DNA from 3 places in the Variovorax sp. LjRoot130 genome. Region 2 is predicted to be linked to each of the others. Evidence: riboswitches for the same ligand, from Rfam matches in the RefSeq annotation. Region 2 holds a riboswitch; each other region holds the start of a gene.
What was found. Region 2 has a riboswitch for glycine ahead of ACSQ86_RS34330 (RidA family protein). Riboswitches for the same ligand answer to the same signal wherever they lie in the genome.

Region 1: linked by a shared signal. The riboswitch ahead of gcvT (glycine cleavage system aminomethyltransferase GcvT) and the one ahead of ACSQ86_RS34330 (RidA family protein) in region 2 are both predicted to bind glycine.
Region 3: linked by a shared signal. The riboswitch ahead of ACSQ86_RS03225 (D-amino acid dehydrogenase) and the one ahead of ACSQ86_RS34330 (RidA family protein) in region 2 are both predicted to bind glycine.

Annotation. Positions count from the first base shown of each region.
Region 1 is NZ_CAXURM020000001.1:2,189,523-2,199,063, reverse strand. It holds gene ACSQ86_RS11095 (TRAP transporter substrate-binding protein) at 1-945, shown strand, start outside; gene ACSQ86_RS11090 (TRAP transporter small permease) at 1,022-1,534, shown strand; gene ACSQ86_RS11085 (TRAP transporter large permease) at 1,531-2,823, shown strand; gene ACSQ86_RS11080 (hypothetical protein) at 2,905-3,441, shown strand; gene ACSQ86_RS11075 (hypothetical protein) at 3,574-4,482, shown strand; glycine riboswitch at 4,520-4,606, shown strand; glycine riboswitch at 4,627-4,744, shown strand; gene gcvT (glycine cleavage system aminomethyltransferase GcvT) at 4,756-5,952, shown strand; gene gcvH (glycine cleavage system protein GcvH) at 5,977-6,351, shown strand; gene gcvP (aminomethyl-transferring glycine dehydrogenase) at 6,365-9,259, shown strand; gene ACSQ86_RS11055 (YciI family protein) at 9,411-9,541, shown strand, end outside.
Region 2 is NZ_CAXURM020000002.1:940,465-950,005, reverse strand. It holds gene ACSQ86_RS34360 (Bug family tripartite tricarboxylate transporter substrate binding protein) at 1-59, opposite strand, end outside; gene ACSQ86_RS34355 (glutathione S-transferase family protein) at 476-1,096, shown strand; gene ACSQ86_RS34350 (alpha/beta fold hydrolase) at 1,258-2,076, shown strand; gene ACSQ86_RS34345 (RidA family protein) at 2,194-2,535, shown strand; partial or broken gene ACSQ86_RS34340 (transposase) at 2,746-2,943, shown strand; gene ACSQ86_RS34335 (GlxA family transcriptional regulator) at 2,920-4,128, opposite strand; glycine riboswitch at 4,585-4,675, shown strand; glycine riboswitch at 4,691-4,796, shown strand; gene ACSQ86_RS34330 (RidA family protein) at 5,043-5,513, shown strand; gene ACSQ86_RS34325 (SRPBCC family protein) at 6,587-6,985, shown strand; gene ACSQ86_RS34320 (RidA family protein) at 7,036-7,533, opposite strand; gene ACSQ86_RS34315 (aminotransferase class V-fold PLP-dependent enzyme) at 7,530-8,849, opposite strand; gene ACSQ86_RS34310 (helix-turn-helix transcriptional regulator) at 9,166-9,541, shown strand, end outside.
Region 3 is NZ_CAXURM020000001.1:614,347-623,887, forward strand. It holds gene ACSQ86_RS03195 (PhaM family polyhydroxyalkanoate granule multifunctional regulatory protein) at 1-707, shown strand, start outside; gene ACSQ86_RS03200 (FIST signal transduction protein) at 742-2,010, shown strand; gene ACSQ86_RS03205 (M20 aminoacylase family protein) at 2,147-3,322, opposite strand; gene ACSQ86_RS03210 (tripartite tricarboxylate transporter substrate binding protein) at 3,332-4,318, opposite strand; gene ACSQ86_RS03215 (LysR family transcriptional regulator) at 4,429-5,313, shown strand; gene ACSQ86_RS03220 (IS5 family transposase) at 5,410-6,507, shown strand; gene ACSQ86_RS03225 (D-amino acid dehydrogenase) at 6,644-7,912, opposite strand; glycine riboswitch at 7,998-8,103, opposite strand; glycine riboswitch at 8,119-8,209, opposite strand; gene ACSQ86_RS03230 (FAD-dependent oxidoreductase) at 8,237-9,484, opposite strand.

The DNA of each region.
Region 1 (9,541 bases), on a different contig from region 2:
GTCGTCGGCCTCGGTATGGCTTGCGCCGCATTTGCGCAGACCACCACGCTCAAGATCGGCTACGCGACCACCAAGGAATCGCACTACGGCGTCGGCTCCACCACTTTCTGCGACGAGGTCGAGAAAGGCACGCAAGGCCGCTACAAGTGCCAGCAGTTCCCCAACTCGGCACTCGGCGGCGAACGCGAGCAGATCGAGGCCGTGCAGCTGGGCACGCAGGACCTGGTCAACACCTCCACCGGCCCGGTCGGCAACTTCGTGCCTGAGGTCAAGATCGTCGACATCCCCTTCCTGTTCCGCGACTACGAGCACGCGCGCAAGGTGATGGACGGCCCGATCGGCCAGGACATCCTGGCCAAGTTCCCGAGCAAGGGCATCATCGCGCTGGCCTGGACCGAGAACGGCTTCCGCCACATGACCAACAGCAAGCGCGACATCGTGAAGCCGCAGGACGCCGCGGGCCTCAAGATGCGCACGATGGAGAACAAGGTGCACATGGACGGCTACCGCACCTTCGGCATCCTGCCGACGCCGATGGCCTTCCCCGAACTGTTCGGCGCGCTGCAGCAGGGCACGGTCGACGGCCAGGAGAACCCGATTCCCGTGATCCTGTCCTCCAAGTTCGCGCAGGTGCAGAAGCATCTCTCGCTGACCGGCCATGTCTACTCGCCGGCACTGCTGCTGCTGTCGCCCAAGGTCTGGAACAAGCTGTCGGATGCCGACAAGAAGGTCTTCGTCGAAGCCGCCAGGAAGGCCGGCGCGGCGCAGCGCAAGAAGGTCAACGACGACGAGAACAGCGGCATCGCCCAGCTCGAGAAGGACGGCATGAAGGTCGTGCGCACCGTCGACGGTGCCGCCTTCCGCGAAGCGCTGAAGCCGGCCTACACCGGCTATGCCAAGGAATTCGGCGCCGACAACATCAAGAAGATCAGCGACGTCAAGTAGCGCGGCAACGCGCGTGCCGCGTTGCGGCACTCCCGCCCGGTGAACCCGCAGTGGCACCGGGCGGTTTTGTTTTGATATGAAAACCTTCGAACACTACTTTCTGGCCGCGAACCGCTGGGCGCTGATTCTGCTGCTCGCATCAATGTCGGTCATCATCTTCATCAACGTGGGGATGCGTTACCTCACGAGCAATTCGCTCGAATGGGCCGAAGAGGTTTCGCGCCACATGATGATCTGGCTCACCTTCCTCGGCGCCGGCCCGGTGCTGCGCTACGGCGGCCACATCGCGGTCGAGAACCTGCAGGACGCGCTGCCGCCCAGGGGCGCGGTCGCGGTCCGCGCCGTGGTCGCGGCGCTGCTCTTCGCCTTCTTCGGTTTCATGGTCTGGTACGGCTGGCTCTACATGGAGCGCACCATGTTCCAGCTGACCGCCGTCACGCAGATTCCCTTTGCCTACATCTACAGCGCGATGCCGATCGGCGGCGTACTGCTCATCGTCCACTGGCTTTTGATCGTGCGCGGCTACGTGCAAAAGCGCGAGTTCGCGTCCGACGCGCACTTCGATGCGACCGCGAGCGCCTCGCTATGAACGCCAGCATCATCCTGATCCTGTCGGCCTGCCTGTTCCTCGCGATCGGCGTGCCCGTGGCCTTCGCGCTGGGCCTGGCCACGGCCGCGACGCTGATCCTCGCCGAGTCCTATCCGCTGATGGTGCTGCTGAAGGAAACCTTCACCGGCATCGACAGCTTCCCGCTGATGGCGGTGCCCTTCTTCATCCTGGCGGCCGAACTCATGAGCGGCGGCTCGCTGACCGAGGTGCTGCTGCGCTTCGCGGGCCAGTTCGTCGGCCACCGGCGCGGCGGGCTCGGCTACACCAACGTGGTCTCGCTCACCTTCTTCTCGGGCATCTCGGGCTCGGCGCTGGCCGATGCCGCGGGGCCGGGCTCGATGCTCATCAGGATGATGGAGAAGGCCGGCTACCACCGCTCCTACGCGGCGGCGCTGACGGCCTCGACCGCGATCGTCGGCCCGATCATTCCGCCCTCGATCATCATGATCATCTACGCGCTGCAGGACGACAGCGTGTCGGTCGGCAGCCTGTTCGTGGCCGGCCTCGTTCCCGGCCTGCTGATCGCGGTCGCGATGTGCGTGGTGAACTTCCACGTTTCCAAGCAGCGCAACTACCGCGGCGACGGCGGCATGCCGCCCTGGCGCGAAGTGCTGCTGACCACCTGGAAAGCCATCCCCGCCATCCTGCTGCCGGTGGTGATCCTCGGCGGCATGCGCGCCGGCTGGTTCACGCCCACCGAGGCCTCGGTGGTGGCGGTGTTCTATGCGCTGGTGTGCGGCAAGTTCGTCTACCGCACGCTCGAATGGAAGGCGCTGCCGGACATCCTCGCGCGCTCGGCGCTGCTGTCGGCCTCGGTGCTAATCATCATCGGGCTGTCGGCCTCCTTCGCCTGGATCCTGACCATCGAAGGCGTTCCCCAGTCCCTGGCCGAATGGCTGGTCAGCATGCAGCTCTCGCCGTGGATGTTCCTGATCATCGTGAACGTCTTCCTGCTGCTCTTCGGCATCTTCATCGAGCCCTTGCCCGGCGTGATGGTGCTGGCACCCATCCTCGCGCCGGTGGCCATCAAGCTCGGCATCGACCCGGTCCACTTCGCGATGATCGTGATCTACAACCTCACGCTCGGCATGATCACGCCGCCGGTAGGCGGCCTGCTGTTCGTGACCTGCAACGTCTCGAAGGTGCCGATGTCGCAGCTGGTGCGCGAGCTCGTGCCCTTCCTGTGGGCGCACGCGGCCGTGCTGCTGGTGCTGACCTTCGTTCCGGCGCTCAGCACCTGGCTGCCGCGTTTGTGGGGCTTCAAATAGCGGCAGCGGCCCGGTCATTCACGAGGATGTCATGCGGATCCCCGATGCTGCGGCGCTCGACCCCGAACGCCCGAGCATCAGATGTTCCTCATCAAGACCGAGAAAGCGCGCCAAGAACTCCAGCCGGGCCGCCGCACGCTGGGCCAGCGCGAGCGCGCCCTGCTGCTGATGGCCGACGGCCAGCGCTCGGTCACCGACTTCGGCCAGCTCTTCGGCAGCCGCGACGAGGCCGGCCGCGTGGCGCTGCACCTGGTGCAGGAGGGCTATCTGCATCGTTCGCAACCCGCTACGCCCGCCGTGGCGCCGCCGGTGCAGGCAGCTCCGGCGCCGGACGCGAGCCCCGAGCCGCCGGTCGCGGCGGATGTCTTCGACGGCAAGCGTTCGCTCGCCACCACGCGGATGTTCCTGTTCGACCTGTGCGAGCGCATGTTCGTCAGGCGCGATCCGATCCTGGCCGGGCAGTTCCGCGAGCTGCTGCGTGAAGCGCGCGACCGGGAGTCGATGCTGGCCGCCGCATCCGCCATGCTCGGCGAGATCGAGAAGCTCGCGGGTGCCGAGCGCGCCACGTCGATCCGCGAACGCATCGACAAGCTGCTGCCGCCCCAGCTCGTGCATTGAAATCGGCCCCGACGGCCGCCATGGCCGCATCCGGACAAACTCGGCGTCTCCGCTGACAAGACGAGGTGGGATACTCGTCGCGTCGCGCCCATCCGGCGCCCCAACCCTCCCTTCTTTTTTCTGTCAACAGGCATGACGAACTACGGTTTTGTTCATCTGGAGTACGGGAGTCAGCATCGTGATCATTCGGTCCAGGTGCTGACCAAGCTGCGAAGGCAGTTGGCCGGCGAGAGCGATCGTGTCGTTCTCGCGATCGTCGACAACGCCAGGTCCACCGGAGGCGAAGCATTGCGCAATGCGGAATGCGAGGACGGCTTCGTCATCGCAGGCGACAACTCCAACCGCGAATTCACTGGGTGGGACCAAGGAGTCGCAGCCATTCTTGCCCGCAGCGGCGAGCCCGACGTGTGGATCTTTTCGAACGACACCGTCGCGCGAAACCACGGATGGAGCGAACGCAGGGTGGCCGGCTTCGGCGGTGAAATCAAGAGGCTGGGGCTGCACCCGGGCCCGTGGCTCTTCGGCGAGATCAACGATTTTCCGCGCTCGACGATGACGCCGCTCGGTCCCCTGCTCGAATGGGTTTCGACCTACTGCTTCGCGATGAACGGCAACCTGCGCCGCCAGCTCGGTGCGCTTTCGCCGGGCAACGAATTCCTGGATTCGCTGGTCTACGACCGCTTCGAACCCGAGCACCGTCTGTTTCGCGACAGCGTCGACGAGGCCTATGTCGATTTCGTGTCAGCCTGGCTGATCAAGGACGAGAGCGATCCGTCCAGGCAGCGCAGATTCAAGTGGTCCCACGAATGGCACAAGGCCAGTGCGTTCTCGCCGGAGAACTTCGACGACCTGCGCATGAAGGCGCGTTGCGTTCTCTCGGAGAGCATGCTCAGCGTGCGCGCCCGGCAGCTGGGCGCCGACATCCGCTCGCCCTACGACGCGCGCAATGCCAGAGCGCACATTCGCAGCTCCCTGCAGCTCGTCGCCGACAAGCTGTGGGAGAAGTTTCTGCTCAGGCGGCTGCGCCTGGAGCGCTCCTGAGCGGCCAGGACCGGGCTCATCCCTTACACTCGGGCAGGTCAGGAGAGAGCCTCGCAGCGCGGGGCCGCCGAAGGCGCAGGTCCCCTCGAAAAACGGGCCCGAACGCTCAGGCAAAAGGACTGACGAAGCGCCCCATTTTCCGGGCGTTTCCTTGCTGGAGAGAGGCGGCGCATCGCGTTTTTTGTTCGCAGTGCCGCCCACCGAAGGAGCAAACCCCGATCGTGGGGCGAATCTCTCAGGTAAAGCGGACAGCAGGGGTGGCCCATGGCAAGAATGTCATGGATCTGGACTGCCCCTTTGGAGAGTGCCTTGGCCTCCGCATCCGACGATCTGCAAAAGACCCCGCTCTACGACCTGCACCTGGAGCTCGGCGCCCGCATGGTGCCCTTCGCGGGCTATGTGATGCCGGTGCAGTACCCCGCCGGCCTGATGGCCGAGCACAAGCACACGCGCGAGGCCGCCGGCCTGTTCGACATCTCCCACATGGGCCAGCTGCGCCTGGCTGGCCCCGATGCCGCCGCCGCGTTCGAGAGCCTGATGCCGGTCGACGTGATCGGCCTGGCGCCGGGCAAGCAGCGCTACGGCCTGCTCTTGAACGACGAAGGCGGCATCCTCGACGACCTGATGTTCTTCAACGAAGGCCACGACTCGCTGTTCGTGATCGTCAATGGCGCCTGCAAGGTGGCCGACATCGCGCACATCCAGGCCAGGATCGGCGCGCGCTGCCAGGTGCTGCCGATGCCCGACCACGCCCTGCTGGCGCTGCAGGGCCCGCAGGCCGTGACCGCGCTGGCCCGGCTCGCGCCCGGCATCGAGCGCTTCGTCTTCATGACCGGCGGCGCGGTGCAGATCGGCGGCATCGCGGCCTTTGCCACGCGCAGCGGCTACACGGGCGAGGACGGTTTCGAGATCTCGGTGGCCGCCAAGGATGCCGAAGCGCTCGCACGGCTGCTGCTCGCCCAGCCCGAGGTCAAGCCCGTCGGCCTGGGTGCGCGCAATTCGCTGCGGCTCGAAGCGGGCCTGTGCCTCTACGGCAACGACATCGACGAGACCACCACGCCGGTCGAAGCCTCGCTCAATTGGGCGATCCAGAAGGTGCGGCGCACCGGCGGTGCGCGCGAAGGCGGCTTTCCGGGCGCGGCCAAGGTGCTGGCGCAACTCACGGCGGCCAATGGCGTCGCAGGCCACCTGGACCACCACACGCTCAAGCGCAAGCGCGTCGGCCTGGTGGCGCTGGAGCGCGTGCCGGTGCGCGATGGCACGCTGCTCGAATCCTTCGAGGGCGCGCCCATCGGCCAGGTGACCAGCGGCCTGCTCGGCCCCACGGTCGACCGGCCGGTCGCGATGGCCTACGTCGCGCTCGCCTATGCCGAGCCCGGCACCCGCATCCAGGCCATCGTGCGCGGCAAGCCGGTGCCGATGGAGGTGAGCACCATGCCTTTCGTGCCGCAGCACTACTACCGCGGTTGAATTCTTTTCTTCAAGGAGCCTTTCATGAGCATCAAGTACACCAGGGACCACGAGTGGGTCCAGGCGGTCGGCGACGGCGTCGCCACCGTCGGCATCACCGTTCATGCGCAGGATGCGCTGGGCGACGTGGTCTTCGTCGACCTGCCGGAAGTCGGCAAGAGCTACAGCCAGGGCGATGTCGCCGGCGTGGTCGAGTCGGTCAAGGCGGCGGCCGACGTGTTCATGCCCATCACGGGCGAGATCACCGAAGTCAACGAGGCGCTGCGCGCCGACCCTTCGCTGGCCAACAGCGCGCCCGAAGCGGGCGGCTGGTTCTTCAAGATGAAGATCAGCGACGCCTCGCAGCTCGATGCACTGCTCGACGCCACCACCTATCAAAAGTTCGCCGACGAAAACTGAACCGAACACGCCAATGCCGAAGTCTTCCCTGCCCTCCCTCAGCGAACTCGAGAACGCCGAGGAATTCATCGCCCGCCATATCGGCATCGAGGCCGATGACGAAGCGCGCATGCTCGCCGCCGTCGGCTCGACCACCCGCGCCGAGCTGATCGACGGCATCGTGCCGCCGGCCATCCGCCGCACGAAGCCGATGCGCCTGCCCGCCTCGGTGACGGAGGCCGACGCGCTGGCCGAGCTGAAGGCCATTGCGGCGAAGAACAAGGTGGCGAAGAACTTCATAGGCCAGGGCTACTACGGCACCCACACGCCCGGCGTGATCCTGCGCAACGTGCTCGAGAACCCGGCCTGGTACACCGCCTACACGCCCTACCAGGCCGAGATTTCGCAGGGCCGCATGGAGGCACTGGTCAACTTCCAGACCATGGTGTGCGACCTCACCGGCATGGCCATCGCCAATGCCTCGATGCTCGACGAGGCCACGGCGGCGGCCGAGGCGATGACGCTCGCCAAGCGCAGCGCCAAGAGCAAGAGCAACGTGTTCCTGGTCTCGGGCGACTGCCATCCGCAGACCATCGAGGTCATCAGAACGCGCGCGGCGCCGCTCGGCATCGAGGTCAAGGTCAGCACCGTGTCGGAGACCCTGCCGCACCTGATGGCCAGCGGCGATTTCTTCGGCGCACTCGCGCAGTACCCCTCGACCACCGGCCACGTGCACGACCTGCGCCCGCTCGCCGGCCACGCCCATGCGTGCGACGCCGCCTTCTGCGTGGCGGCCGACCTGCTGGCGCTCACGCTGCTGGCGCCGCCCGGCGAATGGGATGCCGACATCGTGTGCGGCACCACGCAGCGCTTCGGCATGCCGATGTGCAACGGCGGCCCGCACGCGGCCTATCTGGCCTGCCGCGACGAGTTCAAGCGCTCGCTGCCCGGCCGCCTGGTGGGCGTGAGTGTGGACACGCAAGGCCAGCCGGCCTACCGGCTCGCGCTGCAGACGCGCGAGCAGCACATCCGGCGCGAGAAGGCCACTTCCAACATCTGCACGGCGCAGGTGCTGCCGGCGGTGGTCGCGAGCATGTACGCGGTCTACCACGGGCCCGAAGGCCTGACGCGCATCGCGCAGCGCGTGGCTGCGCTCACCGCGGTGCTGGCGCAGGGCCTCGAACAGATGGGCCGCGAGCTGGCCAATGAGACCTCCTTCGACTCGCTCACCGTCAAGACCGGCGAGGACACGCCGAAAATCCAGGAGCGCGCGCAGGCGGCAAGCATCAATCTGCGCCAGCGTCTGCAGAACCACCTGGGCATTTCGCTCGACGAGACCACCACCCGCGCCGACATCGAGACGCTGTGGGCCCTGTTCGTGCCTGCCGGCACGCCGATGCCGCGCTTCGACGAGCTGGCCGGCAGCATCGCGCCGCGCATCCCCGAGGACCTGCGCCGCACCAGCGCCTTCCTCACGCACCCGGTGTTCAACACCCACAAGAGCGAGACCGCGATGCTGCGCTACATCCGCAGCCTCTCCGACAAGGACCTGGCGCTCGACCGCAGCATGATCCCGCTCGGCAGCTGCACCATGAAGCTCAACGCGACCAGCGAGATGATCCCGATCACCTGGCCCGAGTTCGCCAACATCCATCCCTTCGCGCCGGCCGAGCAATTGCAGGGCTATGCGCAGCTCGACGCCCAGCTGCGCGCCTGGCTCTGCGAGGCCACCGGCTATGCCGGCATCAGCCTGCAGCCCAATGCCGGCTCGCAGGGCGAGTACGCCGGCCTGCTGGCGATCAAGGCCTTCCATGAAGCCAAGGGCGAAGGGCACCGCAACATCTGCCTGATCCCCTCCTCCGCGCACGGCACCAACCCGGCGAGCGCGCAGATGGTCGGCATGCAGGTGGTGGTGACGGCCTGCGACGCGCAGGGCAACGTCGACATGGACGACCTGAAGCGCGCCTGCGAGAAGCACGGCGACAAGCTGGCCGCGGTGATGATCACCTACCCCAGCACGCACGGCGTGTTCGAAACCCGCGTCAAGGAACTCTGCGAGATCGTGCATGCGCACGGCGGCCGCGTCTACGTGGACGGCGCCAACATGAACGCGCTGGTCGGCGTGGCGGCGCCCGGCGAGTTCGGCGGCGACGTGAGCCACCTGAACCTGCACAAGACCTTCTGCATTCCGCACGGCGGCGGCGGCCCGGGCGTCGGGCCGGTGTGCGTGGTCGAAGATCTCGTGCCTTATCTGCCGGGGCATGCGACGGCAGGCGTCGCGTCCAACGGCGTCGGCGCCGTGTCGGCCGCGCCGCTGGGCAATGCCGCGGTGCTGCCGATCAGCTGGATGTACTGCCGCATGATGGGTGCCGTGGGCCTGCAGGCCGCCACGGAGATCGCGATCCTGAGCGCCAACTACATCAGCTCCCGCCTCAAGGAGCACTACCCCACGCTCTATGCGAGCCCCAACGGCCACGTGGCGCACGAATGCATTCTCGACCTGCGACCGCTCAAGGACTCGAGCGGCGTGACGGCCGAGGACGTGGCCAAGCGGCTGATCGACTACGGCTTCCACGCGCCGACGCTGAGCTTCCCGGTGCCGGGCACGCTGATGGTGGAGCCGACCGAGAGCGAACCGCTGGCCGAGCTCGACCGCTTCATCGACGCGATGATCGCGATCCGCGGCGAGATCCGCCGCGTCGAGGAAGGCGTCTGGCCCAAGGACGACAACCCGCTCAAGCATGCGCCGCACACCGCGGCCAGCCTGCTCGTGAGCGAATGGACGCATCCCTACTCGCGCGAGCTCGGCGCCTTTCCGCTCGCCACGCTCAAGGGGGCCAAGTACTGGCCGCCGGTCGGCCGCATCGACAACGTCTACGGCGACCGCAACCTGTTCTGCAGCTGCGTGCCGGTAGGCGAATACGCCTGATTGCACCCGTTCGGGCTGAGCTTGTCGAAGCCGGCCCCGCGCAACAAATTTTTACAAAGAGCAGGGTCGCGCCTGTCGATCCCGCCGTCGCTGCTTCGACGTCCAGGTAGAGCCCCGATTCCAGCGGGCTCCCAACCCCAGGAGAAACGACATGCGATTCATGGTGATTGTGAAAGCGAGCAAGGATTCGGAAGCCGGCGTGATGCCCACCGAGCAGCTGCTCACCGAGATGGGCAAATACAACGAAGAGCTCGTGAAGGCCGGCGTGATGCTGGCCGGCGA
Region 2 (9,541 bases):
ACGCCGTGCGAAGCAGCAACAACGACAAGGGATAGTGCAATTTTGAAAAGATTTTTCATAGAAGTTGTGTGAAACGGGATCGGGTTACAGAAGCAAGACGACAGGTTGATCTTTTGTCAGAACGCTCGAAATATGGCCGTTAGAGATGATGCACTTTGCTAGGAAGCGCATGAAGAATGCTCCCATGCAAACTGACTGCTTAGAACGATATCGCGCTCCCAACCAGGCGCGATAGAACAAATGCGCGCTTGAACTTGGATTATTGCGACATCATCGGATGGGGCGGCGGAGCTTTCATATTCGCACGGCTTCGCAATTCTATCGACCCCGTCACACTCGGACGAGAATTCCGTTATTGGTCGACCTGATGACCTGCGGTTTGGAGTGATGGCGGCGAGTTGTCGCCAAGGGAAGCGCGCTTGGTCACAGGCGCATCGATCAATGTCCCGGATTAATAGCCTAGGAATTCTTCTTCATGAAACTATATTGGTCATCAACATCTCCATTCGCAAGAAAAGTTACCGCAAGCGCCCACGAGCTAGGGCTAAGCGACAGGTTAGAAACGATTTCAACTCGAGTCGCACCGAACAAGCCTGACTTAGCTTTATTGCCATATAACCCGCTTGGGCAACTTCCAACACTCGTTTTAGATGACGGGACCGCGCTCTACGATAGTCTCGTAATCATCGAGCACCTCATTCATATGGCAGGTGGTGCTAAGCTTATTCCGTTGTCGCCGGAAGCGCGAATTGAAGAGCTTCGGCTGCATGCGTTGTGCAATGGTTTTCTCGACCTGTTGGTGCAATGGCGCATCGAATCAATGAAGGATACGAAGCAGATTGCGCTTATTAATGCGTTCAACTTGAAGTCGAGCATGGTATGGACAAGACTGGAGGCGACAGTCGAGCGAGTCGCGCAACGGCCTTTCGGGTTGGCCTCCATTACGCTGGCTATCGTTGCTGAATACGCTGACTTTCGGTTTCCAAGGCTCGGTTGGCGAGAAAAATACCCGGCGCTCTCTAGCTGGCATCAATCTATACAGTCACGGCCCTCTTTGGCCTCTACCAGATTTTTCGATAGCTCGAAGCCACAATAGGAAGGAAAGTATGGACCGCTGGTAATAACCTGCGATGTAATGAATCTTGATCATTGACGCAAGATGTTGCCGCGCGGCAATTGCAACGGTCCATATTGATGCTTCTTACAAGGTGACTACGGCTTACGGTCTCAACAGCTACCACCAAATTAGGATACTAAATGTCAAAACTCGAGCGCAAACTGATTCCTACGCCTGAAGGTCAGGTCGAACTTCTCGTCGAAGGTAAGGGCCCACGCATTGTTCTGCTCCCGTCGCTGGCGAGAGGCGCTACTGATTTCGATGAAATTGCACCCATAATTGCAGCGGCTGGATTCCGCGTGTTGCGGCCTCAGCCACGCGGCATAGGCGCGAGTTCGGGGCCGACCGAAGGCATCACATTGATCGATCTTGCCGCCGATGTCGTTGCTGCGATCGAAGCCGATTGTGCGCCGGAGAAGCCTGAAGCATTGTGTGTGGTGGGCCACGCGTTCGGCAACTGGGTCGCGCGGGTTCTCGCCCATCATTGGCCTTCGATGACAAAATCTGTCGCACTTCTCGCAGCGATTATTGGCAGCACAATATCGCCCGAACTCTTGATTTCCGTGAATGTCGTATCTGACAATTCCAAGCCGGAAGCAGACCGCCTATTTTATTTGGAGCGCGACTTCTTCGCTCCGGGGCACGATGCTTCCGTTTGGTTGAGCGGGTGGCATACAGAGGTCTCTAAATTCCAGCTCGCGGCGACGAATGCAACGGCCGACAGTAGTTGGACCGAAGTGGGCAAAAATTTGCCGGTGCTCTATGTTGCGCCTGAATTTGACAAGATTGCACCCGTACCCGAAGAAGATTACTTGCGAGATCGTGTAGGCCATCTCACGACGATGGAAATCATCCATGGTTCTGGCCACGCACTTCTCCCGGAGAAGGTTTCGGAGGCCGCGGCTGTGCTTGTCTCATTCGCCCAGTCCATCATGCGCGGCGAAGGGCGACCTACCTAAATCTACCTAGTCGCACGTGTGCTTCAAAGAGCCAGCATCTTTGCGGCTAAAGATTTTCCCGGCCCCGCTTTTCGCGCGGGGCCTTTTCCCACAGCTCAATTTTTCCAGGAGAACTCCATGAGCATTCAGCGCATCGAACCGGGCGCCCGCATGAGCAACGCCGTCGTCCACGGTAACATCGTCTATCTCGCCGGCCGGGTCGGCGAAGGCGAGAGCGTCACTGACCAGTGCAAGAGCGCACTTGCCGACGTTGACCGCCTGCTCGCTGCCGCCGGCAGTGACAAGTCGAAGATCCTGCAGACGATCATCTATCTCTCGGATATCGCCACTTTCGGCGAAATGAACGCCGTCTGGGAAGCCTGGATCGATCCAGTCAACCCGCCGGCCCGCGCCACCAGCGAAGCCAAGCTCACCACACCGAAATTCAAGGTGGAGTTCATCATCACGGCGGCGATCTGATCGCTCCGATATAGGGAACCGGAAAGCCGGCCTATCGCTCTGATAGGCCGGCAATCGGGATTCGAGGAGTATCCTTTAAGGGTACGGGAGAGATCGGTCACCTGCCCCCTCCCAACCGTACCAGCGTAGTGGCAGGGAAGTCCGTCAACTTGGAATGACGGATTGATGAAGCGAGCCAGGCTTACCGGATGTGCAGATCATTGAAGTTTCGAGCAGGCGGCGGGTGCGAAGCCCGTCGATCTCGGCCGCGAGCACGGCGACTCGGAAATGACGCTGTATAGCTGGAAGGACCGTCACGGCGGCATGGACGCTTCCGAAGCGAAGCGCCTGAAGCAGCTCGAGGACGAGAACGCCAAACTCAACAAGCTGCTTGCCGAGGAGTTGTTAGAGGTGGCTCGGTTGTTTGAACAGTTTTCGGGCTGTCGCTAAGTGCATTTCTGGCTCGGTCAAGCCGCCATCGTGATTGATCCTGCTTGAAGAACCAACTACTGAGTGAGCCAGATTTGTGTAAACTGACTTCCTCGATCGCGATAAGTCTAAATCCTGATCACTCTTTACAATGCTTTCGTAGAGAGAAGCCCATTGCGGCGATATAACGTCATCCACGCTTACCTTTGATTGTCGTGCTTGTGATGGGGTCGTTGCAAATTGAGCCCGGAAACATCGATTGAAGTGAGAGCTATCGGAGAAACCGGTGATTGTCGCGATTTCCGTTATTGACTTGGGGCTATTTAAAAGAAGCCAATATCCATAAGCAAGTCGAAACTGACGGCAATATTGCTGGACCGGCTGCTTCATTTCCTGCTGGAAAAGCCGTTCTATCTGCCGCTTAGAAACCCCCAAGGTTGACGCAAGAGATTCAACCTTCAATGGCTGCTGTCCAAGATTTCTTTCGATGATCTTGAGCGCCCGAAGTACTCTCGCATCGAGTGGATTTTCTCTTGTTCCAGAATTCTGCTCAGTTTCGGTGGGGGAGGCCGAAAGCTCTTGCGGCGCGGGAATCTCGGCGCCGATAGCGGAATAATGACGTTCTAAAAGCCATGATCCGAGTTCCAGTGCCGCTAGCCCTCCCGCACAGCTAACTCGCCTGCCGCTCACGACCAAGTTAAGGCCTGAGATTTGCTGCACCTCCGCGAAACGGGTATCTCGGTCGGCGCCGCGATACCAATCTGTTGCGCAGGGCAATCTATCGAAAAATCCGGCTTCGATTAGCACAAATAGTCCGGAACCTATTCCCGCAAGAGTTGCGCCCTTCATATCGGCGCTTGTGAGTGCTTCCAGAATCGATCTGCGGTCCTCGACAGGAGCAGCTGTCTTCCCGCCTATCACGAAAACGTAGTTGCAATCGCGAGCAGCGTGCAGGGGCGCTGTCGGAGGTACTTGGACCCCGCAGGTCGTTTGCGCTGGCTTTTGTCCTAGAACGACATATTCAAAGTCGACTCCGACCGCGGCTGCCGGGTCGGTGCAATGCTTCAAGATATAAACCAGGGCAGAGTACGAAAACATCGTGAAGCCTGGAAGGAGGATGAAGCCGACCTTCACTCGCCGCCGCGCCAGCTTGGCGGATTCGGCCTTCACACCAGAAACCGGCATCATCGTGGACTCTCCTGCCATAAGGTCGGCAATCGTAGCAGTTGCAGTATGTCCGCGCGCAATCGGATGCTCATGGCACTTGTCGCATAGAAGGTAAGCGGATGGCCGTCCGATCCTTGACGACTGCGACCGGCGGCACGCGGCAATTGGCCGCTCACGGCGGTCTCGCCGGGAGGGCACTTCATCGATTGCCAGCGGTGCGGCAGGAGATTGTCGATGCGCTGGCCATGTGCGTGGGCAGGCGCTGCAGGACGTCTTTAGGTACGCGTGCGGATCGGGGCCGCAGAGCTTGCCGCCTGCACCAGGCTCATCACGACGGCCGCGCGATGGCCGGCCAGTTCTGATTTTTTCAACTCCCCTGCCTCACGTTCCAGGCTTGGCGCTCGAACAACGAGAGGCTGGTTGGCTCCCGACCCCTTGCGGCACTATCGACTTCCAGCAACGATCCGAATAGACTTCGATATAGCAGGAGAGCGGGCCGCGCGAAGCGGCTCCACCGAAGGCGCAAACTCCCATAAACGCTCAGGTCGGCTCACGCGATGAGCCTGTACTGCATCAACTGTCAAAGCCGTCTGGAGAGCCATCACGCCATGTGATGCACCGAAGGAGCAAACCTGCTGCGGGCGCAGCGGGTGAATCTCTCAGGTACCGAGGACAGGGGGAGCGGCAACTTGGACGCATGGTCCGGTTGCTTTCTTTTCGAGCTTCCGTTTCTCCGCGTTCAAGCGCTGCGACCTCATAGGTTCACGAAATGCGCGTGATCGTTCTCGGCGCCGGCATGCTCGGGATATTCGTACCACAGGCAGCGCGCTCGCGCCCGCCCTGAGCGAGCCGAATGCCGACGATCAGCTCTCCGCCCCACTCGACGACCCCTATTTCGGCAATTGACCACTTACTTCCAAGGACACCAGAGAATGACAACGCAAGGACCCGACGTACGCCTCACCCAACTCGGCATCGAATTGCCGAAGGCGGTCGCCCCCGTCGCCAACTATGTGCCGGCCCGAAAGAGCGGCTCGCTGATCTACATCGCGGGCCAGGTGCCGACCGCCGGCGGCAAGGACCAGTACGTGGGCAAGGTCGGCCAGGACGTCTCGATCGAGAACGCCCAGAAGGCGGCGCGACTGTGCGCGATCAACATCCTTGCCCAGCTGCGCACGGCCCTGGGCGGCAGCCTCGATGGCGTCGCGGGCTGCGTGCGCCTCGGCGGCTTCGTTAATTCCACCCCCGAGTTCGGCGACCATCCGAAGGTGATCAACGGCGCCTCCGACCTGATGGTCGAGGTGTTCGGCGAAGCGGGTCGGCATGCGCGCGCCGCAGTCGGCTGCAATTCGCTACCGCGCAACGTCGCTGTCCAGGTCGATGCCATCTTCGAGTTGGCCTGACGATGAACCACGCCGCGGCCTGGGCTGACGGCTGTGTACCGATAAATGCGCTGACCGGCTTCCTCGGCAGCGGCACCCACGCTGCTACGCCATTTGCTGGCCGATGCCGGCGTGGCGGACACGGTGGTCGTCATCAACGAGTTCGGTGAGGTCGGGCACGACCACCTGTTGGTGCGCGCGAGCTCGCTGAAGACGTCGTCCTGGTGAGCTTGGGCACTCTACGAGTTCGGCCGGGCTCTATTGGCTAGACTGCGTTTCAGCGCGGGCGCAATACACGACGCGACGCGGACCAACCGTGAAGACCGCCTTTTTAGATGAAGGACTCGGTAAATCTAGAACACTGCTAGGGAAATGCTTATATGGCGCCTCCCGGATTACAAGCAACTTGTGTGTAAAGGATCAGGAGGCAGAGCTGCAGTCTCATATTCGGCCTGTTGTGCAGGCGTGATGCCTGCTGGCCCTGATGGTATTCGCTGACGAGGCTCCCTGATCATCGAGATTGGTGCTCTTGATCCCTATCGGAGTGTCCCCATCCCGGTCCGACCTGTCTGGCGCATCACACGCGTGGTCGCTTGCTCTCCTTCGAAGCGGTAGTTTCTAGGTTCCTGCCAGTGCACTTGCTGCCACGCCGCAGGTCTCCACGCCTGTCCGCGTGCCAACACCACCATATCGTTCGCGCCAGCTTGTTGGCCACCGCCGACGACTACGCTGTATGGCCGGCGCTGGGCTTCAAATTTGACCCGCGTGTTCAGCCTACCCCGATGCTTTTTTAAGCGGTGCCACCGCAAGAACAAGGCGGTGCGCGAGATCGTGAGGGCCACAAGCCTGTCGCGCAAGACGGTGCACAAGTACTTGCGCACGCCGGTGGCGCAGCTCCGAAGTACCGGCGCAATTCGGCGTCCCAGAAGCTGCATCGTCAGGTCCACAGCCCGCCATAGCTTTTCGGCATCGTGCCCTCCGCGAATGCTATTTGCCGCGCGGATGACGCTGCCCTAACCTTTTGGTCATTCGAAACGGAGGTCCTACGTGACTGTTTGCATGATTGCAATATGACATGGCACTTGACATAGCTGGTGAGTACGTCGTCCCTGCCTCCCTGGCGACTGTGTATTCCGCTGAACGACCCCGCGATCCTGAAGCAGTGCATCCCCGGCTGCGAAGAGATCGAGGAGAGGTCCAACGGCGAGTTCGCCGCGATCATGCGCTTCGAGTTCGGACAGCTAAAGGCGCGATTCAGGGGCAAAGTCCACCTCTTCGATCGGGATCCGCCGAACGGCTATCGGCTGGTCGGCGAGGGCGAGGGAAGCGTTGCGGGTTTTGCCAAGAGCTCAGCCGTAGTGGCCCTGGCGGACACACCGGAAGGGACAAGGTTGACCTACCAACTGGGAGCGAATGTCGGCGGCAAGATCGCTCAGCTTGGCCAACGCTTGCTCATGTCAACGACCAAGAAGATGCAGGAAGGAGGAGGCTAGTCGATCTCGCCGCGAATGAGGTGCTCGAGGCGCCATGATGCTTCGGGAACTCAGCGCGCCGCGATGCACTCCACTTCGACACGAGCATTAAAGGCCAGTCCGCTCGATCCGAACGCGCTGCGTGCGGGAAATTTCCCCGCCGAGAAATATGTCTTGTAGACGTCATTGAAGGCGTTCCATTCATTCATGTCGGCCAACATCGCGGTGCACTTCACTATGTCGGCAAACGTGTATCCATGCACCTCCAGTGATGTCTTGATGTTCTCCATCACTTGTTTGGCCTCCGGCTGAATGCCGCCAGGTGGCAGCTTGAGGCTGCCGGGGATGTTCCCAATTTGGCCTGACAGGTAGAGTGTCGAGCCCACTTGCACTGCTTCGGAAAATGGAAGTGTTGTGGGAAGAACCTTTCCGGAGTTCAAGTGCTTCGGAGCCGCACAGCCGCTGATTAAAACGATCGCCAGGCCAGCGAGCGCTACGGGAAGTATCAAGCGGCCGGCAGCGCCAACGCCGCAAGACAGTGGATTTGCTTGAAAGTGCTTGGAACTCATGGGGTACCGATCGCTGCAAGAAACTTATCGATGTCGCTCATGTCGTTGAAGACGGACGGCGAGATGCGTGCGTGATTTGCGCGCAAGGTAATTTCGATCTTCGCGGGTGCAAGGCGAGGCGCCAGCTGGGATGCGTTGAGATAGGCGAATGTCACGATGGCGGAGTTGGAATCGGTCGGCGTCACCACTTGAAAGCCTCTGGCCCTCAGGCCGTTCTGCAAAGCGTCGGTCATAGGCTTTCGATAGGCTTGGATCTTGCCGGGGCCCACGCTCTGAATCCAGTCGATCGATGCCGCGCAGGCAGCCTCGACCGCACTTGCCGGGAAGGATCCCATGAAATACCCAGCGACCGAGTTGATCTGAACGCTCTCGTATGGGACGCTGCCCGGCGGATCAAGCGGATACACATGAAGAATTGGAGCCGCAAAGTTGCGAGTCTGGCGATAGCCATACCATGGGCGCTGGAGTTGGGGCAGAAGGCTCTTGCGCACGTACAGAAACGCGAAGCCGAAGTCGCCCATGAGCCACTTGTAGGTTCCGCATGCGGCGAAGTCCACACCTGCCGCCTTGACGTCAATCGGCATGTTGCCGGCGGACTGAATCAGGTCGACGTACACGAGCGCCCCACGCGAATGCGCCAGGTCGCATACGGCCTTGAGGTCATGGGTAAATCCGTTGTACAGCGACACATGCGAAATCGCAACGAGCTTGGTTCCGGGTGAGATTGCCGCATCCAGAGCGGAAAGTGAGATGCGGTAGTCCGCGTCCATTGGAACGGTGATGACGTTCACCCCCCGGAGCCGATACTGCTCGTACATGTAGAAAGACCCGACGAAGTGAAGCGCGTCGGTCACTACCCGCCCGCCAGACTCGGGCAAGCCGAGGGCCTTCGTGACGAGGTACTCACCCATCGATGTACTCGGAACGTACGTGACCTCATCCGCATCGGCATTGATCAGGGCCGCGAACTTTGCCGTGGCCGTTGCGCTTCCGCCCGCAAGCGTTGTTTTCGATTGCGCATAGGACGCCAGGGCATCCTTGGCATAGGTGTTCCATGGGTGATCAGCGGCTCCGTTGAGGAAGATGCGGTCAGCCACGCCAGGGAAAAGCGCCTTCGCCGGCAGCGTCGGCGTGGACGCGGGTGGCTCGGCCGCAGTTGCTGTGCCGATCGGCAGGATTCCACCCGAACCGCCACCTCCACCCCCGCAAGCGGCGAGTTGTCCGCCCAGGACGCCCGCTACCGACGCGCTGCCCACAGTCTTCAGCCAGCGACGCCGAGAAGTAGCAGGCGCTGTCGTGTTTTCCGAATCGCTCATAATTGAAACTCCATGTTGAGAAGTCAACAAATCGTTGAATCTTGGTGCGTAGACGACCTACAGCGGAGCGACTCGTCCAAGCCGAGCTTGCGTTGCGCAAGCCGCATGCCAGAATTCAACATTGCGTTTATTGTTCTACATTTTGTTGAAACGTCGACTAGGGATTCCACTCACTATGCCCCGTTCCCCAACCAACACAAAGACTCTGCCCCGGCCGACGGCTACCGCGAAGCCCCGCCGTATCAAGCGACAAACATCCAACAGCGCCGAAGACGCATCTGTTTCCGCAGCCCTCAAGGAAGAGCGTCGGCGAATCATGGAAGTTCTCAAGCCCGTGGTGCACATGATGGGTTCAATGCTGGGCCCGAACACCGAGCTGGTCCTCCACGACCTCACCAACCCCGACGCGTCGGTCATCGCGATTGCAAATGGCCATGTTTCGGGTCGCGATGTCGGCAGCCCCATCCTGACCGGACCGAAGGACGACCGTGCGTTCTCTGCTGCATTGACTTCCGCCACTCACGCAGCGCACAGCGGTCATTCGGTCGTCGACGCTTATCCAACCATCAGTCCGAAGGGCACGCCCCTGCGTTCTGCGACCGTCGTCTACAGGGACGCGGAAGGAATCCCCTTTGCTGCGCTGTGCATGAACGCCGACCTTACGGTGCTGAAGCTTGCCCATGCCTGGCTTG
Region 3 (9,541 bases), on a different contig from region 2:
TCGCGAGCGGTGCTGCGGGGAGCGCGAGCACGGTGCCCGGCATGCCGAGCCTGTCGAGCTGGGTGGCGCCGACCTTGAGCGTCGAAGAGGTCGACAAGCGCATCCAGGAACTCAAGACCGTGCAGTACTGGCTGGAGCAGAACGGTCACGCGCTCAAGGCCACCATCCAGGCGCTCGAGGTGCAGAAGATGACGCTCTCGACGCTGCGCGGCATGAATGTGCGCATGGAGGATCTGGCCAACGCGTTCACGCGGCAAGCGACGGCACCTGTCGCCGCGCCGGCGCCGCGCGCTGCACCGCCGGCTCCGCCGCCTGTGCCGGAACCGGAGGACGAGCCGGAAGACGAACCCGAAGACATCGAGACGCCGGTCGCGGCAGCCCGGGGCAACGGGCGCGGCAAGACCTCGGCGACTGCCGTCGCATCGTCGGACGCATCCGCCGGCGTGGTCGACCCGCTGCAATGGTGGGGCGCGCTCACGCAGCAGTTCCAGCAGATCGCCAGTTCGGCCCTGCAGGACGCGTCCCAGCTGAAAATGCCGGACACGGCCAAGCCGCTGGCCGATGCGGTCGGCAATGCGATGGGCACCGCATCGGGCAAGAAGCCGGCACGCAAGACGGCCGCGGCCGCCACGAAGAAGGCGCCGGCTGCGCCCGGCGCGGCCAAGAAATCCACGGCGCCGGCGCGCAAGCGAGCGCGCGGACGCTGATCCCCACACCGAACCACGCCAGAGAGCCGAGTCCATGAAGCTGTTTCCCTCCGGTCACGCCACCCATCCGCAATGGCGCATGGCGGCCGGGCTCGTGCTGGCCCAATTGCGGGCGCAGATGGCGTTGCCCGACTACGCACGTTCGCCCACGCTGGGCTTGCTCTACATCACCGACCACTACGCCGAGGATGCGCAGGAGATCCTCGACCACCTCGGCGCCGAGTTGCCCGAGATCACCGACTGGTCGGGCACCGTGGGCATCGGCGTCTCGGCCAACAACGCCGAGTACTTCGACGAGCCGGCACTCAGCGTGATGCTGTGCCAGCTCCCGAGCGACCAATACCGCGTGTTCTCGGGCGTGGCGCCGCTCGCCAGCACCGAGATGAGCGGCTTCGCGGCGCACACGGCGCTCGTGCATGCCGACCCGGCCACGCCCGAACTCGCCGAGCTGATCGCCGAGATGGCGGGCCGCACCGACACCGGCTACCTGTTCGGCGGCCTCTCCTCGGGCCGCGCCGGATCGCTGCAGTTCGCCATCGGCGGCAACGGCAATATCCGCGGCCACGGCGCCGCGGGCGGCGTGTTCTCGGGCGGGCTTTCGGGCGTGGTGTTCGGCGAGGGCGTGCGTGTGGTGTCCAGGGTTACCCAGGGCTGCCAGCCTGTGTCGCGCGAGCGCGTGATCACCGAAGCCGACGGCAACCTGCTGCTGCGGCTCGACGGCGAGCCGGCGCTCGACGTGCTGCTGGCCGAGCTCGGCGTTTCGCTGGAGGCGCCGCAGGAGGCGATCGATGCCGTGCGCGCCACGCTGGTCGGCCTGGTCGATGCCGGCAGCGACAGCATCCGTCGCACCGGCGACCTCGGCGCCGACGTGCTGGTGCGCCACATCATCGGCCTCGACCCCACGCGTCGCGGCGTCGCGATCGCCGACACGGCCGAAGCCGGCATGCGCATGACCTTCTGCCGCCGCAATGCGCAGGCCGCGCGCGCCGACCTGATGCGCGTGTGCGCCGAGGTCCGCGAAGAACTCGAACCCCAGGAGCAGACGCTCGCGACCGCACGCGCCGTCGCGGCCGGCGAAGCCGAGGCCGCGCCCCATCCGGCGCGCCGCATCGCCGGCGCCGTGTACGTGAGCTGCTCGGGCCGCGGCGGCCCGCATTTCGGTGCGCCCGGGGCCGAGCTGCAGATCGTGCGCCATGCGCTCGGCGACGTGCCGCTGGTCGGCTTCTTCGCCGCCGGCGAGATCGCACGCCATCACCTCTACGGCTACACCGGCGTGCTGACCGTGTTCACCGCGGACGACTGAAAACTCACTGCCCTGCGTGCGCGAAAGCGCGAGAGTCCGGCGGGGAACACCGCGGAACCGGCTTTGCCGGGCCGCCGGTGTTGCCCCCGGAGAGGGGGTGGCGGACCACACGAAGTGGGGGAGCCTGGGGGTGAGTTCAATCCCGCAGGAAGCGTTCGGTCAGAAGCACCCAGTACGCGGAGCCGATGGTGACGTTGTCGTCGTTGAAGTCGTAGCCGGGGTTGTGCACCATGCAGGCGCCGTGGCTGTCGCCCTCGCCATTGCCGATCAGCAGATAACTGCCGGGCACGCGCTCGAGCATGAAGGCGAAGTCCTCGCTGCCGGGCAGCGCCGGCGCCTGCAGCGTGACGCGCTCCGGGCCGAGCAGTTCGAGCGCCACTTCGCGCGCGAAGGCGGTTTCCTCGGGCGTGTTGACCAGCACCGCATAGCCGGGCCGCCAGTCGATCTGCGCCTTGACGCCGAAGCTCTCTGCCTGTGCCGCGACGAGCGCCTTGATGCGCTCTTCGAGCCTGCCGCGCACCTCGCGGTCGAGCGCGCGCACGCTGATCTCCAGCACGGCGCTCTGCGGGATCACGTTGTTGGCCTTTCCGGCATGGATGGCGCCCACCGTGACCACGGCCATCTGCAGCGGGTCGATGTTGCGCGACACCACGGTCTGCAGCGCCATCACGATGCTGGCCGCGGCGACGATAGGGTCGGCGGTGCGGTGCGGCATCGCGCCATGGCCGCCGATGCCGGCGAGCGTGACGGTGGCGTAGTCCGACGAGGCCATCGCCGGGCCTTCGCGCAGCGCCAGCCGGCCTTGCGGCAGGCCCGGCATGTTGTGCATCGCGAAGATCGCGTCGCACGGGTACTTGTCGAACAGGCCGTCCTCCATCATCCGCAGCGCGCCGCCGCCGCCTTCCTCGGCCGGCTGGAAGATCAGGTTCAGCGTGCCGTCGAAGCGGCCGCGTTCGGCGAGATGGTGTGCGGCGGCCAGCAGCATGGCCGTGTGACCGTCGTGGCCGCAGGCATGCATCACGCCGGCGTGGCTGCTCGCGTAGGCGAGGCCGGTGGCTTCGTCGATCGGCAGCGCATCCATGTCGGCGCGAAGGCCGAGCCGGCGCTTGCCCTTGCCGCGCACCAGCCGGCCCACCACGCCGGTGCCGCCGAGGCCGCGCTCGACCGCGTAGCCCCAGCTCTCCAGCTTCGCGGCGACCAGCGCCGAGGTGCGGTGCTCGTCGAAGGCAAGTTCGGGATGGTGGTGGATGTCGCGCCTGAGGCCGATGAATTCGCCGGCCTGCGCGTGCAATTGTTCGAGGAGTGTGCTCATGAGGCCAGCTTACTGCGGCTGCAGGTTGATCGACTTGGCGATGTTGCGGTAGCGCGCCGTTTCGGCCTCGAAGAACTTCGCCGATTCGGCCAGCGACATCGGCGCCGAAGCCACCTGCGTCTGGGCCGCGAGCTGGGCGCGCACGGCCGGGTCCTTCAGGGTCGCGCCGATCGCCTTGTGCAGGCGCTGCACCACTTCTTCCGGCGTGTTCTTCGGCACCATGAAGCCGCTCCAGATCTTGTAGGAGAAGTTCTTCAGCTCCTTGCCTTCGCTCACGGCCGGCACGTTCTTGAGCAGCTCGGAGCGCTGCGCGCCAAGCTGGCCGATCACCTTGAGCCGGCCCTGCTCGGCCAGCGCGCCCATGGCCGCGCTGTAGACCAGCACCGCGAAGTCCACCTGGCCGCCGCCGATGTCCTGCAGGAGCGGTGCGTTGCCCTTGTACGGCGCATGCATGAGCTTGATGCCGGCCTGCTGCTGCACGCTCTCGAGGATCAGGTGATAGAGCGATCCGACGCCCACGCTGCCGTAGCTCAGCGGCGCGTCGCCGGACTTGCGCGCCAGCGCGATCAGCTCGTCGACGGTGTTGGCCGGCAGGTCCTTGCGCGCGACGAAGACCATCACGGCGTCGGTCACCGGATGCACGAGGCGGAAGTCCTCGGCCTTGAGCTTGACGGCCGCATTGGCCAGCGGCGAGAGGATCACCTCGTTCGGCGAGCCCTGGAAGATGTAGTAGCCGTCGGCGGGCGCCGCCAGCACCTTCTGCGCAGCCATCGCGCCGCTGACGCCACCGAGGTTCTCCACCACGACCTGCTGGCCCAGTTCCTTGCCCAGCGGCACGGTGAAGATGCGCGCGGCCGCGTCGGAGGGCCCCCCGGCCGGATAGGGAACCATCAGGCTGACGGGCTTCGTTGGATAGGTCTGCGCGAAGGCCGTGCTTGCGGCGAGCATGAGGCCGGCAAGAAGTAGGGTGCGCGAAGGTCGGGACAACGGTTTCATCGGGGCTCCGGTGGATGCGAGCGAATCGTAGGAGTCATCAATCCGAACGTCCAATGCATTGTTGTCTGCATTAGCATGACTTCGATGCACTACTTTGCCGGGCACCCACGATGACGCTGGTTCAACTAAGGCATCTGATCTCGCTCGCAAAGAGCGGCTCCTTCAGCAAGGCCGCACAGGCCCAGCACCTGACCCAGCCGGCGTTGAGCCGCAGCATCCGCGCGCTCGAGGACGAACTGGGTATGCCGCTGTTCGACCGGGTCGGACGCCGCAACGAACTCACCGCTTTCGGGCGCGAAGTGCTGAACCGCGCGCGCCAGCTGGTGTTCGAGGCCGACGAGTTGCGCGACAGCGGCCGGCTAATGCGCGAGGGGCAGGGCGGCGTGATCCGCATCGGCATGGGCTCGGGTCCCGGCGCGATGCTGATGACGCCTTTTCTGATGCGCATGGCGACCCGCCATCCGAAGATGCGCGTGGTCGTGTCGCGCGGCGGCACCGATTTGCTGGCGCAGGCGTTGCGCGCGCGCACGCTCGATGCGCTGGTGGTCGATGCGCGTTCGCTGAAGCCCGCGGCCGACCTGGAGCTGAGCGCACTGCACGAAATGCGTGGCGTCTTCATGTGCCGCCGCGGCCATCCGCTCGCGCGGCTTCGCAGCGGGGTGAGCTTCGAGGCGGTTCAGCGCTATCCCGTAGCCTCCACGCCGCTGAGCGACGAGGTGGCGCGCACCTTGGTCGAGGCCTATGGACCCGAGGCGCACCCGGCACTCTGCGTGACGCTGCAGTGCGAGGAAGTCCCGAGCCTGGTGGAGGTGGTGCGCCGGAGCGACGCCGTGCTGCTGGCCATTCGCGCGGCGGCGCCAGACCTGGTCGAGCTGAAGATGAAACCCGAGCTTAATGGCGTCGCGCGTTTCGGCCTCGTGACCTTGCGCCGGCGCACCGAGGCGCCGGCGCTGCCGATCCTGCGCGAGCTGATGCAGGAGTTGCTGCGCGACTGAGACTGGGACCTAGCAGGCTGCTGAAATACCTCATTCGAAAGTCCCCCGTAAGTAGGCCTGGGGCGTTGTCTTTGCAGACCCACAAAACCTGCTCCGATGCGCGGCCCTGACACATTCACCGAAGGTTTGTTCACCATGAGACGGCTGGACGACTTCGTTCCCGCCGACCATCCGCTGCGCCGCATCCGGGTGATGGTCAATGAGGCGCTGGCCAAGATGGACGAGTTGTTCTCTCGGATGTACGAGGCCGACATCAAGGGCGGCCGCCCGAGCATCGCGCCGGAGAAGCTGCTTCGCGCGATGCTGTTGCAGATTCTGTTCAGCATCCGCTCGGAGCGCCAGCTCATGGAGCAGACGCAATACAACATGCTGTTTCGCTGGTTCATCGGCCTGGCGATGGACGACGCGGTGTGGGTGCCGACGGTGTTCAGTAAGAACCGCCAGCGCCTGATTGAGCACGACGCGGTCGTCGCCTTCTTCAACGAAGTGCTGGAGACGGCGGAGAACAAGGATTGGTTGTCGGGAGAGCACTTCAGCGTCGATGGCACGCTGATCCAGGCCTGGGCCGGACACAAGAGCTTCGTTGGCAAGGACGGTGACGACGATGGCGCCAGCGGCGGGGACTTCAAGGGGCAGCGACGCAGCAACGAAACGCACGAGTCGAAGACCGATCCCGATTCGAGGCTGTACCGCAAGGGCAAGACTGCCAGCGAGTTGCGCTACATGGGACACACGCTCACCGACAACCGTCACGGCCTGGTCGTTAACGCCATGGTCACGCAGGCCGACGGCTTTGCCGAGCGTGAAGCGGCCAAGGTCATGATCAGGGACGCACGTCAAGCCACCGCGAGTCCGGATACCGAGGTCACGCTGGGCGCCGACAAGGGCTATGACGCGGCCGAGTTCATCGAGGCGCTGCATCGCATGAAGGTCACGCCGCACGTGGCGCAGAACAAATCGGGGCGTCGCTCGGCGGTGGCCGACGAGATCGCTCGGAGCGAGGGCTATGCGATCTCGCAGCGCAAGCGAAAGCTCATCGAGCAAGGCTTCGGCTGGGCCAAGTTCGTCGGCCCCATCCGGCAGGTGATGGTGCGCGGCATCAAGAAAGTCGACCAGTTGTTCGTGCTGACGATGGCCGCCTACAACTTGGTGCGCATGCGGACCTTGGCAGAAGTCCGTCCGTTGGCCGCGTAGCGGGCCAGTGAGAGCCCCAAACGCGCCTCAAAACGGGGGAAACAGGGATGGCAGCGGACTTGGGACGCCGAAATCACAAGAATGCCGTCTTCAGTGCGCTGGGCGCCTTCGGCGTGCCTGGTACTTCAGCAGCCTGCTAGGAGGTGGCGAAAGCGAAGTCGACCTCGGGCTTGAGGCCGCTCACGATGCGCGCGATCGATTTGCCCGAGCCGCAGGCGTGGGTCCAGCCCAGCGTGCCGTGGCCGGTGTTGAGGAACAGGTTCGGCAGCTTCGTTTTGCCGATCAGCGGCACGTTGCTGGGCGTCGCCGGCCGCAGTCCGGTCCAGAACTGGGCTTGCGTGCTGTCGCCGGCGCCAGGGAACAGCTCTTCGACGCGCCGCACGATGGCCTCGCAGCGCACGCGGTTCAGGTCACGGTCGTAGCCGTTGAGTTCGGCCGTGCCGGCGATGCGCAGGCGGTCGCCGGTGGCCGAGGTGTAGCGCGAGAACACCAGCTTGTACTCGTCGTCGGTCAAAGAGACCTGGTGCGCCTTCGAGGCATCCTTCACCGGCAGCGTGACCGAGTAGCCCTTGGCCGGGTAGATCGGCAGCCGGATGCCCAGCGGCGTCGCGTAGAGCGGGCTCAGCGAGCCCATCGCCAGCACGAAGGCGTCGCCGCGGATGCGCTGGAAGCGGCCTTCGTTGTCTGTCGCTTCCACGTGGTCGATGCTGCCGCCTGCTTCGCGCAGCGCGGTCACGGTGTGGCTCATGAGGAAGTTCACGCCGGCCGCAGAGGCCAGTGCGACCAGTTCGCGCGCGAAGCGGTTGGCATCGCCAGATTCGTCTTCGGCCGTGTAGGTGGCGCCGGCCAACTGGGGCCGGATGTGGGCTAGCGCGGGCTCGATCTTCACCGCCTCGTCGGCCGAGATCACCTGGCGCTCGCAGCCCAGTGCGCGCATCTGCTCGGCCGGCTTCAGTGCGCCGTCGAATTCCTTCTGGGTCGTATAGAAGTGCAGGATGCCCTGGGTGCGCTGGTCGTAGCTGAGACCGGTGTCGCGGCGCAGCTGCTGCAGCGTGTCGCGGCTGTAGGTGCCCAGGCGCACGATCTGCTCGATGTTGTGGCGCGTGCGCGCCGGCGTGCATTCGCGCAGGAACTGCAGGCCCCAGAGCCACTGGCGCATGTCGGCGCGGATGCGAAAGAGGAGCGGTGCATCTTCCTTGCCGAGCCATTGCAGCACCTTGAGCGGCGCGCTCGGGTTGGCCCAGGGTTCGGCATGGCTGACCGAGATCTGGCCGCCGTTGGCGAAGCTGGTTTCGGCAGCCGGTGTGGCCTGCCGGTCGATCACGGTCACTTCGTGGCCGAGTTGCTGGAGGTAGTAAGCCGAGGTCACGCCGAGCAGGCCGGCGCCGAGAACGATCACGCGCATTTCGAGAACCTTTGAGGTTGCAGCGCTTGAACGCAACGGAAACGGAAGCTCGAAAAAGAAAGCAACCGGACCATGCGTCCAAGTTGCCGCTCCCCCTGTCCTCGGTACCTGAGAGATTCACCCGCTGCGCCCGCAGCAGGTTTGCTCCTTCGGTGCATCACATGGCGTGATGGCTCTCCAGACGGCTTTGACAGTTGATGCAGTACAGGCTCATCGCGTGAGCCGACCTGAGCGTTTATGGGAGTTTGCGCCTTCGGTGGAGCCGCTTCCCGCGGCCCGCTCTCCTGCAGTGCAGCAATTGTAAGGCGGCGAGGACGCGCGCGGCTACGGATTTCTGAAGGCGAACTCGAGCTCGGGCCTGAGGCCGCTCACGATCCGGGCAATCGACTTGCCGGCGCCGCAGGCGTTGATCCAGCCGCGCGCGCCCGGCGCGACATTGAGGAACAGGTTGAACAGGCGGGTCTTGCCGATCATCGGCAGCCCGTCCCGGCTGACGGCATGCACGACCGTCTCGAGGGAGGCATGCGCCGTGTCGGCCGCGCCGGGCAGCAGCGTTTCGATGCGGCGCAGGATGGCGTCGACGCGGTCCGAATCGGGCTCGCTCTCTTCGTCGAAGCTGGCGCGTACCGTGGCGGAGACCCGCAGGCAGTCGCTGCCCGGCGTTTCGATGCGCCGGATGCCCAGCTTGCCCTGCCGGTCGCGCAGCGCGACGCGCGGTGCGCGGGTCGCGTCCTTGAGAGGGATCGTGACGATGTATTCGCGCAGGAAGCGAAAAGGCATGGCGATCTTCAGCTTTTCGGCGTGCATCGCGCTGGAGATGCCGAGCGCCAGCACATAGGCCTGGCCGCGCAGGACGACGGGCTGGCCGTCGGCATCGAGCAGCTCGACATGGTCGATGCGGCCTGCGCGCTCCTCCAGGGAGATCACCGTGTGCTGGGTCAGGAAGCGCACGCCGGCCGCGCGGCACAGGAACACCATGCTGGCCGCGAACTGGGCCGGGTCGCGCGCCGCCGGATCGTCGAGCGAATAGGCTGCGCCGGCGAGCTCGCCGCGCAGGGCCTGCAGGGCCGGCTCGATGCGCAGCGCCTCTTCGGCCGAGACCAGGCGCTCCTCGCATCCCAGATCTTTCCAATGAGAGGCGCGCGCCAGCCGGGCGTTGAAGGCGTCGGCATCGGTGTAGATGCTCAGCAGGCCCGGGTTGCGCTGGCCCGGGGGCACGCCGGCTTCGTCGCGCAACGAACGCACGATGTCGCGGCTGTAGGCGCCCAGCCGGACGAGGTGTTCGATCGGCTTGGATTTCGGCGCCTCGCCGATGGCGCGATCGAGCAGCTTCGCGAAGCGTCGCCGCAGGCGCACGTACAGCCCCACCCATTTCGCGCGGGCGGCACGGCGAGCGGCGGATTGCCGAAGAAGCTGGTCGGCCGCGGCCGTGACGACCGTGTCGACGCGCCCGCGCGCCTTGGCGGCCGGCGTGGCATGCCTGTCGACCACCGTCACTTCGTGGCCCAGCTGTTGAAGGTAATAGGCCGATGTCACGCCGAGCAAGCCGGCGCCGAGTACAACCACGCGCATGTCCAGATCCTTTTGGGATGGCATGAACGGCGGGTTTGGGCGCTCACTGTGCGGAGC